2 regions of the Duganella sp. LjRoot269 genome follow, and region 2 is predicted to be linked to the other one. Evidence: predicted binding sites of a transcription regulator. Region 2 holds the regulator's gene; the other holds the start of a gene.
The links. The regulator FliA, encoded in region 2, starts transcription of late flagellar genes. The targets are predictions, from matches to a motif close to CTAAAGTTTNNNNNNNNNNNGCCGNTA.

Region 1 (5,419 bases), 4.0 Mb from region 2:
CGAACTGTTCGGCAAGCTGCTGGACGTGCCGGCCGCGCAGGTGGTGGTCGACAGCAGCGCCAGCCTGTCGCTGATGCATGACGTCATCATCTACAGCCTGCTCAACGGCACGCCCGGCCATGCGCCGTGGGTGCGCGAGCCGGTGACCTTCCTGTGCCCGGTGCCGGGCTACGACCGCCACTTCGCCATCTGCGAGGCGCGCGGCATCAAGATGATCAATATCCCGATGAGCGAAGCCGGCCCGGACATGGACCTGGTCGAGAAACTGGTGGCCGAGGATGCCAGCATCAAGGGCATGTGGATCGTGCCGAAGTACAGCAATCCGGGCGGCGTGGTGTATTCGGACGAGGTGGTCGCGCGCCTGGCGGCGATGAAGACCGCGGCGCCGGACTTCCGCCTGATGTGGGACGACGCCTACCGCTTCCATCACCTGGGCGAGCAGAAGCTGGCCGTGGCCAATATCCTGGACGCTTGCGCCAAGGCCGGCAATCCGGACCGCGCGATCGTGTTCGCGTCGTCGTCGAAGGTGACCTGGGCCGGTTCGGGCATTGCCGCGCTGGCGGCGTCGCCGGCCAATATCGCCTGGTGGACCAAGCACGCGGGCATCCGCAGCATCGGCCCGGACAAGATCAACCAGCTGCGCCACGTGCGCCTGCTGAAGGATGTGGCGACGGTCGAGGCGCTGATGGAACAGCACCGTTTGCTGCTGAAGCCGAAGTTCGACGCGGTGCTGGCGCAGTTCGAGCACTACCTGGGCGACGTGCCGGGCGTGTCGTGGACCCGCCCGCAGGGCGGCTACTTCATCGACCTGGTGACGCCGGAAGGTTCGGCCAAGCGCACCGTGGCGCTGGCCAAGGAGGCGGGCATCACGCTGACGCCGGCCGGCGCGGCTTTCCCTTATGGCAACGATCCGAAGGACAGCCATATCCGCATCGCGCCGAGCTTCCCGTCGCTGGACGAGATCACCAAGGCGGCGCAGGGTATCGCGTTGTCGCTGCGGGTGGCGCTGGCCGGCTGATTGCTGTCGTACGGACGTAAAAAAAGCGCCTTGAAGGCGCTTTTTTTTACGTCCGTGACCCGTCCTGGAATAGGTTGACACTTTTGAGGAGTGTCACATGGACCATAGGGAAAGACGGACGCAGTCCGATTACACGTTGGCTTTTAAATTGTCGGTAGTGAGGCAAGTCGAAAAGGGCGAACTGACCTATAAGCAGGCTCAGAGGTGCTACGGTATCCAAGGCCGCTCCACGGTTTTAACTTGGTTGCGTAAGCATGGAAGCCAGGATTGGAGTAGGCTGAGCGGGTCGATTCAAGGCAGGAGTCACGCCATGAGCAATCAAACCGAGCCACTCACGCCAGAGCAGCGGATCAAGCAGTTGGAGGTGCAACTCAGAGACGCCAATCAGAAGGCTGAACTCTTGGAAGCGATGCTTGATGTCATCCGTAAGGAATACGGAGTCAAGTTGGTAAAAAAGCCTTTCGGCGGGTCATCGAACAAAAGCGAGTAGCTGATCTCAGTATCGCCATGGCCTGCCGGTTTATGGGGATCAGTCGGCAATCCTACTATCAGCAGATAAAAAACGAGCAGGCGATAGACGCTCGTGATGTCAAAGTGGCTGAAATGGTGCGGCAGATTAGGTGCCGGCAGCCGCGTGTCGGCGGCCGTAAGTTGCATTATTTGCTGCGTGATTCAATGATAGAGGTCGGCATTAAACTGGGGCGGGACGCGCTGTTCAGCACCCTAAGACGCATGCAACTACTCGTGCCCAGGGCACGGGCATATCACAAGACCACGAACAGCTTCCATCGCTTCTACAAGCATCCCAACTTGCTGCAGCCCGGCACTTTTAAGGCGCAACGCCCAGAACAACTTTGGGTGGCCGACATAACCTATATCCCGACTCAGCAGCGATGTGCGTATTTGAGTCTGGTCACCGATGCATTTTCCCGAAAGATTGTGGGGTGGCATGTCCACGCCTCCCTGCAGACTGAGGAAGTAGCGCAGGCGTTTAAGATGGCGCTTCGCTCTAGGGCCTCCAACGACCAACTGATACATCACTCAGACCGCGGAATCCAGTATTGCGCAAGTGCCTACCAAGCCTTACATGCAAAAAATAGCATCATCTGCTCTATGACTGATGGCTACGACTGCTATCAGAACGCCCTTGCCGAGCGAGTGAACGGAATCCTAAAGACCGAGCTATTGCTGGAGAAGCCATTCGATTTGGCTGAAGCAAAACGCATGATTCGACAATCTGTCGACATCTACAACTACGAACGGCCGCACCACAGCCTAAAATACAAAACGCCCGACGAGGTGCATCGGGCGTTTCAACCAAAGCAAGAATCTGGCGATTCTTGCTTAGTCTAGCCTGTCAACGTATTCCAGGACTAGTCACCGGAGCATTTTATTGCATGCCCGGCACTTTGTTCATCCATGGATCGGTCACGTCGCGGATTTCGCGGTCGTTGGCCAGGATTTGCTTCAGCAGGTCGATCTTGCGCAGGCGCGGGGCGCCGCTCAGGGCCGGCACGCCGGTGGCGACGGCGCGGCTTTCGCTGGCGCACTGGCCTTCCAGGTCGCTCAGGCCGTCCCAGTCGCCGATGCGCGCGGCGGCGACCATCTGGTTGCTCAAACCGGCAATGTTTTCGTACATCGAGAGGACTTCGCTGGCGGTCATGTTCGCACCTTGGGCTCGTTTAAGCGGCAAGACGGATTACCGCATGTCCAGATTAACGTCGCCTTAAACCGGAACTTTAGGGTCTTTTTTAAATATTTTTGAAAAAAGGCAAAAAAAAGCCGCCGGGTCCGAAAACCGGCGGCTTTTGCTTGTGTATTGCTTAATCTGGCTTATTTGACCAGCTCTTCCAGGCCGGCGCTCAGTTCGTCCGGCGACGGCATCTCGTCGGTCAGCGCGTCGTCGTCCAGGCCCAGTTCCTCGGCCAGGTCGGCCGGGTAGCAGGCGGCGATTTCATCGTCGCTCAGTCCGGCCTGCTCGACGCGGGCGCGCCAGGCGGCCAGCGAAACCACGGCGGCCAGGCGGTTGAGCTCGCCGTTGTGGTGCGGCTCGGGGAAGGCCAGGATGGTTTCCGAGAAGGTTTGCGGGAACTTCCAGCGTTTGGCCAGTTCCGCGCCGACGTCGGCGAAGGTGTAGCCGAACGAGGCTTGCTCGACGTCCAGACGGCGCGAGTCCATCGGGCCGGCCACCTTGTCGAGCGCCATCGCCTGCTCGGCCATGGCCGAGTGGATCACCAGCTGGCCGATGGCGTGCATCATGCCGATGGTGAAGGCGAGGTCGGTATTTTCCTTGGTTTTCTTGGCGATCCATTTGGCGCACACGGCGGTGTGCAGGCTGTAGCGCCAGAATTGCTTGAGGTCAAGGCCGGGCACGGTCTTGAAGCCGCTGACCAGGCCGGAGCTGATGACCAAGGTGCGCACGGTGACGAAGCCCAGCATCAGCACCGCGTCTTCGACCGTGCCGATGCTGCGCGACACATGGTAGTAGGCGGAGTTGGCCAGGCGCAGCAGCTTGGCGCTGAGCACCGGATCGGTCGATAATTTTTTCGCGATCTCTTCGGTCGAGACGCTGGCTTTGTCGAAACTGCTGATCAGTTCTTCGACGACCTTGGGCGCCGTGGGCAACGCAGTGGGATTCTGGAACAGGGCTTCAAGCTTCATAATTATCTCCGTGGTGATTAGCGCGTTGCTATAGGCTAACTATATAGCGATTCCCCGGACGAATGAAAGAATTTTGCTATGGCGGCGTCTCTTTTATGTCGTGATATATTCGCTGGAATTGACAATCCCGGGACAAAATCATGCACCTCTCCACTTCAGCGCGCCGCCTTGCCATCAGTATCGCCGTTTTGTCCAGCGCGCTGGCCGCCTTGCCGGCCGCATGGGCCGCGCCGGTCCTGCCGGGCGACGATTTTTTTGATTACGTCAACGGCGAGTGGCTCAACAGCGTGGAGATCCCGGCCGACCGCAGCAGCTGGGGCGTGGGCGCGGCACTGGTCGAAGACACCAATCTGCGCATCGTCAAGTTGATCGAGGGACTGGCGGCCGAGCCGTCGTCGGCCGAGGCGAAGAAAATCGCCGACTACTACGCCAGCTTCATGGACGAGGCGGGCATCGAGGCCAAGGGGCTGGCGCCGCTGCAGCCGGCGCTGGCGCAGATCGCCGCCATCGGCGACAAGCGGGCGCTGACCAAGGCGCTGGGAGCCAGCCTGCAGGCCGACGTCGATCCGCTCAACGCCACCAATTTCTTCACCGAAAACCTGTTCGGCCTGTGGATCGCGCAAGGCCTGAAGGACAGCGCGCATTACACGTCGTATCTGCTGCAGGGCGGACTGGGCATGCCGGACCGGGCCTACTACCTGGACGACACGCCGTCGATGAAGGAGCTGCGCGGCAAGTACCTGGCGCACATCGCCGCCACCTTCAGGCTGGCCGGCATCGCCGATGCCGAGGCGCGCGCGGCGCGCGTGTTCGAGCTTGAAACCAAGATCGCCGCCACCCATGCCAACCGCGAGGATTCGGCCGACGTGCTGAAGGCGAACAACAACTGGAGCGCGGCCGATTTCGCGCGCAAGGCGCCGGGCATGGACTGGGCCGCGTTCTTCGCAAGCGCCGGGTTGGGCGGGCAGAAGAAGTTCATTGTCTGGCATCCGACCGCGATCGCCGGCGCGGCCAGGCTGGTCAACTCGGTGCCGCTGGAAACGTGGAAGGATTTCCTGGCCTTCCACAGCATCAACCAGGTCAGCGCGGCCTTGCCGAAGGCGCTGGCCGACCAGCATTTCGATTTCTACGGCCGCGCCCTGAACGGCACGCCGCAGCAATCGCTGCGCTGGAAACGCAGCCTGGCCGCAGTCAACGCGGCGATGCCCGATGCGCTGGGCAAGATTTATGTGGCCAAGTATTTCCCGCCCGAGTCCAAGCAGCGCCTGCAGCAGATGGTCAGCAATATCGTCGACGCCTTCCATTTGCGCATCGACAAGCTGGACTGGATGGCGCCGGCCACCAAGAAGGAGGCGCACGCCAAGCTGAAGACCTTGTATGTGGGCATAGGCTATCCGGAGAAGTGGGCCAGCTATGAGCAGTTGCAGGTGGTGCCGGGCGACGCGCTGGGCAACCTGCTGCGCGCCGAACGCCTGCACACGCAGCAGCAACTGGCCAAGCTGCACCAGCCGGTGGACCGCGCCGAGTGGTGCATGCCGGCGCAACTGGTCAACGCGGTCAACATGCCGATGCAGAACGCGATCAATTTCCCGGCCGCGATCCTGCAGCCGCCGTACTTCGATCCGAGTGCCGGCGACGCCGTCAACTATGGCGGCATCGGCGCGACCATCGGCCACGAGATCAGCCACAGCTTCGACGACCAGGGCGCGCAATTCGATTCCAAGGGGCGCCTGCGCGACT
Region 2 (5,419 bases):
GTTGACGGATGATAGCAAGCGCTGGCGACCGGATACGTTCGGTTACCGCCTGCTTGGCAGCGAAATGGGGATCAGATTTCCTGTCGTCAAACTGGGGGATTTTTCCGATCGGATCGCTGAGTTGGAGATGCATCCGAATCCCTTTGCACTGGTTACCGTGGCCTATCTGCAAGCGCGGCAGACCCGGAATAGCATCCATCGGCGGCGCATCGCCAAGTGGCGCCTGACCAAGCTTTTGTATCAGCGTGACTGGGGCAAGCAGCGTATTATTAATTTGTACCGAGTGATCGATTGGATCATGCGTTTGCCACAGGGACTTGAAGCACGATTGCGGGAGGGCATCCTGCAAATGGAAAGGAGGAAGACCATGACTTACCTGTCTTCGATAGAGCGCATAGGCATGGAAATTGGCATGAAAAAGGGCATGCAACAAGGACTGGAAGAAGGACGGCAAGAAGGACGGCAAGAAGGGCGGGCGGAGTTGCTTGCCGAGTTGCTGGCAAGGCGCTTCGGCGAGCTCGGTGGGGATGTGCGGGAGCGGTTGGCTACGGCGACCGCGGAACAACTGTCCGTCTGGGGCGCGAACTTTGTCGATGCGCGGTCGCTGGCCGAGGTTTTTCGGAGCGGCTAGGCCGCCCCGGCCGCAATAGCGAAATGCGGCCCATTTGCCCCCCTGTTCAATGGATCGTTTCCAGAGTGCATCGTCAATAATGGCACTGTCGAGTAAAGGCGTCTCATCCGGAAGACGCGCTGCTCCATCCAGTTCCCTGAGAGACGGCCATGAACGTGAAAAAATTTACCGCACCGACGTCCCGCGAAGCGCTGCGCAAAGTCCGCGAATCGCTCGGCCCCGATGCCGTGATCCTGTCCAACCGCCAGGCCGACGGTGGTGTTGAAATTCTCGCCCTCGCCAACGACGATGCCGCCTCGCTGGCCATGCCGGCGCCCCATACGCCGATGGCCGATCCGGCGCCGTCGCTCGACCTGAATACCGCCGTGCCGCAAGGCCGCGCCGACCAGCGTATCGAGCCGCGCTTTGAGTCACGCATGGAACCGCGCATGGAATCGCGTACCGATTCCCGCTTCGAGCCGCGCATGGAAACCAACTACCCGACGCCGGCGCCAGCCGCCCAGCCATCCCTGCCAGCGCAACCGGTGCGCCGCGTGGTGGCTTCGGCTTCGTCGTTCGCCACCGCCACCAAGGCCGCCGCCGCTGCCGCGCCAGCGCCGGCCAAGGCATCGGTCGACGTCGACCAGATCGCCGCGATGGTGGCCGCCGCCGTCGCCAGCGCCAAGGAAAACGCCGCCGCCGAAATGCACGGCATGATGAGCGAAATCCGCGCCATGCGCGGCATGATGGAAACCCAATTGGCCGAAATCTCCTGGGGCGCGACGCAGGCGCGCGAACCGCAGAAAGCCGCCGTGCTGCGCGAAATGCTGGCCGCCGGCTTCTCCGCCAGCCTGGCGCGCTACCTGCTCGACAAGATGCCCGCCAACCGCGACGCCGCCGACAGCCTGCGCTGGATCAAGACCGTGTTGACCCGCAACCTGTCGACCATGGCCAACGAAGAAGCGCTGATCGACCAGGGCGGCGTGTTCGCGCTGGTCGGCCCGACCGGCGTCGGCAAGACCACCAGCACCGCCAAGCTGGCCGCGCGCTGCGTGATGCGCCACGGCCCGGACAAGCTGGCCCTGATCACCACCGACGCCTATCGTATCGGCGCCCACGAGCAGCTGCGCATCTACGGCAAGATCCTCGGCGTGATGGTGCACTCGGTGAAGGACGAGGCCGACCTGCGTATCGCGTTGAAGGAACTGAAAAACAAGCACACGGTGCTGATCGACACCGTCGGCGTCAGCCAGCGCGACCAGATGGTCACCGAGCAGGTGTCGATGCTGCAAGGCGCCGGCTCCGACGTCAAGCGCCTGCTGTGCCTGAACGCCACCGCCACCCAGGAAACCCTGAACGAAGTGGTGCGCGCGTATCAGGGCAGCGGCCTGGCCGGTTGCATCATGACCAAGCTCGATGAAGCGGCCGCCATCGGCAACGTGCTGGACGTGGTGATCCGCCAGAAACTGAACCTGTTCTACGTGTCGAACGGCCAGCGCGTGCCGGAAGACCTGCACCTGGCCGATCCGGCCTATCTGATCGACCGCGCTTTCAAGCTGAAGCGCGACGTCGTCAACAGCCAATACCTGGACGCCGAACTGCCGCTGTTGATGAGCAATGCGGGCAACGCCGGCGCGCTGCGCGAGGTGCACCTTGGCTAATTTCGATTTCGACCAGGCGGAGGGACTGCGCCGCATGCTGGCGGGGCCCAAGCCCCGCATCGTCACTTTTTTGTCGGCCACCCCGCAGGATGACAAGGGCGCCATGCTGGTCAACCTGGGCGCCTCGCTGGCCCGCGCCGGCAACGACGTGCTGCTGGTCGACGCCTGCGCCAGCGCCCACGGCGTGGCCTCGCGCCTCGGCGTCGACGGCGGCGCCAGCCTGCTCAACGTGGCGCGCCAGGAATGCGGACTGAATCAGGTGATACACCAGGTGCCGCAAGGCTTCGCTGTGGCGTCGATGACACGCGGCCAGCCGCGCTGCGGCCCTGACGAAACCCGCCGCCTTGCCAAGGCTTTCGACGTGCTGGCCAAGCAGACCGGCATCGTCATCGTCGACGGCGAATTCGACGGCGAGGCTTTCCCGGTGCCGGTCATGGCCAGTTCGGAAATCGTGGTCCAGGTATCGAATAGCGCTACCTCGATCAAGGCCGCGTACAGTATGATCAAGCGCCTGAACCAGGAGCTGGGACGCCGTCCATTCGGAATTCTGGTCACCGGGGCTTCCGAATCGGAGGCAAAGGTGGTATACGATAATATGGCACAGGCAGCCAGCCGATACCTCGCCGTGAACCTCGTTTCGATGGGATCGGTGCCGGCGGATGAATACCTGCAGCGCGCGGCACGCTTGGGGCGTGCGGTGGTCGATGCGTTTCCGCTGGCCGGGGCTTCGGTGGCGTTTCGTCAACTGGCGGGGCGCTTCGCGCTGGCTGGCTCGCCTTCATTCCAATAGAAGGCGTTTCCTTGAGGAGTAACAGCATTATTTTGGCGCTCAATTAACACAAAAACAGCCTATGTACACGGTCAAAGGGAAAGCGGACAAGGATTCTTTGCTGACGGAGCATATGCCGTTGGTCAAGCGCCTGGCCCATCACATGAAGGCGAAACTGCCGCCCAGCGTCGAAGTCGACGATCTGGTGCAAGCCGGAATGATCGGCCTGCTCGACGCCATCAGCCGTTACGAGGAAACCCATGGCGCCCAGTTTGAAACCTACGCCGTGCTGCGCATCCGCGGCGCCATGCTCGACGAACTGCGCAACAGCGACTGGCTGCCGCGCTCCATGCGTCAGAACATGCGCAAGATCGAGACCGCGATGAGCACCCTGCAGCAGCGCCTGGGCCATCCGCCGACCGAGTCGGAAGTGGCCAAGATGCTCAAGCTGTCGCTGGCCGACTACCAGGAAATGCTGTCCGACGGCGGCGGCCACCAGCTGGTGTACTACGAGGATTTCCACGACGACGACGGCAACGACAGCTTCCTCGACCGTTACTGCTCGGATGAAGACAGCGACCCATTGCGCTCGCTGCTGGACGGCGACTTCCGCCAGGCCGTGATCGACGCCATCGACGCGTTGCCGCCGCGCGAGAAGATCCTGATGGGGCTGTACTACGAGGAGGAGCTCAACTTGAAAGAAATCGGCGCCGTGATGGGCGTATCGGAATCGCGCGTGTCGCAGCTGCACACGCAAGCCGTGGCGCGCCTGCGCGCCTCACTCCGGGAGCGGTCTTGGACTGGGCCAGCGTAGCCGGGGTGCTGCTGGCGCTGGCCGGCATCGTCATCGGCCAGTCGCTTGAAGGCGGCAAGCTCTCTTCGCTGCTGCAGCCGGCCGCGTTTGCGATCGTGGTGGTCGGCACCTTCGGCGCCGTGCTGCTGCAGACCCGCTTCCGCACCTTTGTGCGCGGCCTGCAGATGCTGCGGCTGGTGTTCGCGCCGCCGGCCGACACCCGCGCCGTGCTGGCGCGCGACATCAACGCCTGGAACCTGGCCGCGCGCCGCGACGGCCTGCTGTCGCTGGAGCGCTACATGCTCGCCTCCAAGCACCAGTTCAACACCAAGGGCCTGCGCCTGATCGTCGACGGCATCAATCCCGACAAGCTGCGCCAGATCCTCGACACCGAAATCACCGCCTACGAAACCGAGGAAAGACAGGCGGTGCGCATCTGGGAATCGGCGGCCGGCTACTCGCCGACCATCGGCATCCTGGGCGCGGTGCTGGGCCTGATCCACGTGATGGAAAACCTCACCGATCCGAGCAAGCTCGGTTCCGGCATCGCGGTCGCCTTCGTCTCGACGATCTACGGCGTCGGGCTGGCCAACCTGCTGTTCTACCCGATCGCCAACAAGCTCAAGGCCATCGTCACGCAGGAAGTGCACCAGCAGGAAATCGCCGCCGCCGTGTTCTACGACATCGCCACCGGCGACCACACGCGCGTCATCGACGAACGCATCGCCACGCTGCTGCGGGAGCACTGACATGCAGTACCGGCGTGCGCGCAGGAAGTTCGACGACGAACCGGAGAACCATGAGCGATGGCTGATCTCCTACGCCGACTTCATCACGCTGCTGTTCGCGTTCTTCGTCGTCATGTACGCGATCTCCTCCGTCAATATCGGAAAATACAAGGTTTTCTCCGACGCCTTGGGCGATGCCTTCGGCGGCGCTGGCGCGGCACAGCCGATTAACACGCAGATCCAGAACCTGCCGATCCCCAATCCAGGCCTGAAGCGCCGCACCGAGATGCTGCGCAAGGAAAAAGAGCACATGACCAAGCTGGCGCAGGACTTGTTGTCCACGCTGGCGCCGCTGGTCAAGGAGGGCAAGGTGCGCGTGACGCAGAACAGCCGCGGCGTCAGCGTCGAGATCAACGCCTCGGTGCTGTTCGATCCGGGCGACGCGCGCCTGACCAATGAGTCGACCGAAGCGCTGCGCGCCGTCGCCGGCCTGCTGAAAAACGACGAGCACAATGTGCAGGTCGAGGGCCATACCGACAATCAGCCCATCCGCAACGCGCTGTTCCCGTCCAACTGGGAATTGTCGGCGGTGCGCGCCAGCAGCGTGGTGCGGCTGTTCATCGACGCCGGCGTGGCGCCGGAGCGCCTGACCGCGGTCGGCTTCAGTTCGAACGTGCCGGTGGCGTCCAACGACAACGCGATCGGCCGCGCGCGCAACCGCCGCGTGGCGGTGACGATACTGTCGGGACTGCCGGATACGGTAACGGAATTGCCGACGCAGGCGCCGGCGCAATAAGGAAAGTAAGAAGCTTAGCCGGCGAGGAAGCCGCGGCTGCGGGGCAGGGTGGTGGACATGCC

Region 1: a site for FliA is predicted at 2,735-2,761, ahead of ACSQ3S_RS09025 (flagellar protein FliT). Genes of this name have one in related genera too.

Annotation. Positions count from the first base shown of each region.
Region 1 covers NZ_CAXUSL020000001.1:2,043,218-2,048,636, forward strand. Annotated here, with positions in the region: gene ACSQ3S_RS09015 (aminotransferase class I/II-fold pyridoxal phosphate-dependent enzyme) at 1-1,018, shown strand, start outside; one part of gene ACSQ3S_RS09020 (IS3 family transposase) at 1,116-1,461, shown strand; one part of gene ACSQ3S_RS09020 (IS3 family transposase) at 1,461-2,371, shown strand; gene ACSQ3S_RS09025 (flagellar protein FliT) at 2,409-2,681, opposite strand; gene ACSQ3S_RS09030 (HDOD domain-containing protein) at 2,852-3,679, opposite strand; gene ACSQ3S_RS09035 (M13 family metallopeptidase) at 3,820-5,419, shown strand, end outside.
Region 2 covers NZ_CAXUSL020000001.1:6,020,261-6,025,679, reverse strand. Annotated here, with positions in the region: gene ACSQ3S_RS26985 (Rpn family recombination-promoting nuclease/putative transposase) at 1-631, shown strand, start outside; gene flhF (flagellar biosynthesis protein FlhF) at 781-2,271, shown strand; gene ACSQ3S_RS26975 (MinD/ParA family ATP-binding protein) at 2,264-3,061, shown strand; gene ACSQ3S_RS26970 (RNA polymerase sigma factor FliA) at 3,123-3,854, shown strand; gene ACSQ3S_RS26965 (flagellar motor protein) at 3,836-4,582, shown strand; gene motD (flagellar motor protein MotD) at 4,584-5,357, shown strand; gene ACSQ3S_RS26955 (flagella synthesis protein FlgN) at 5,372-5,419, opposite strand, start outside.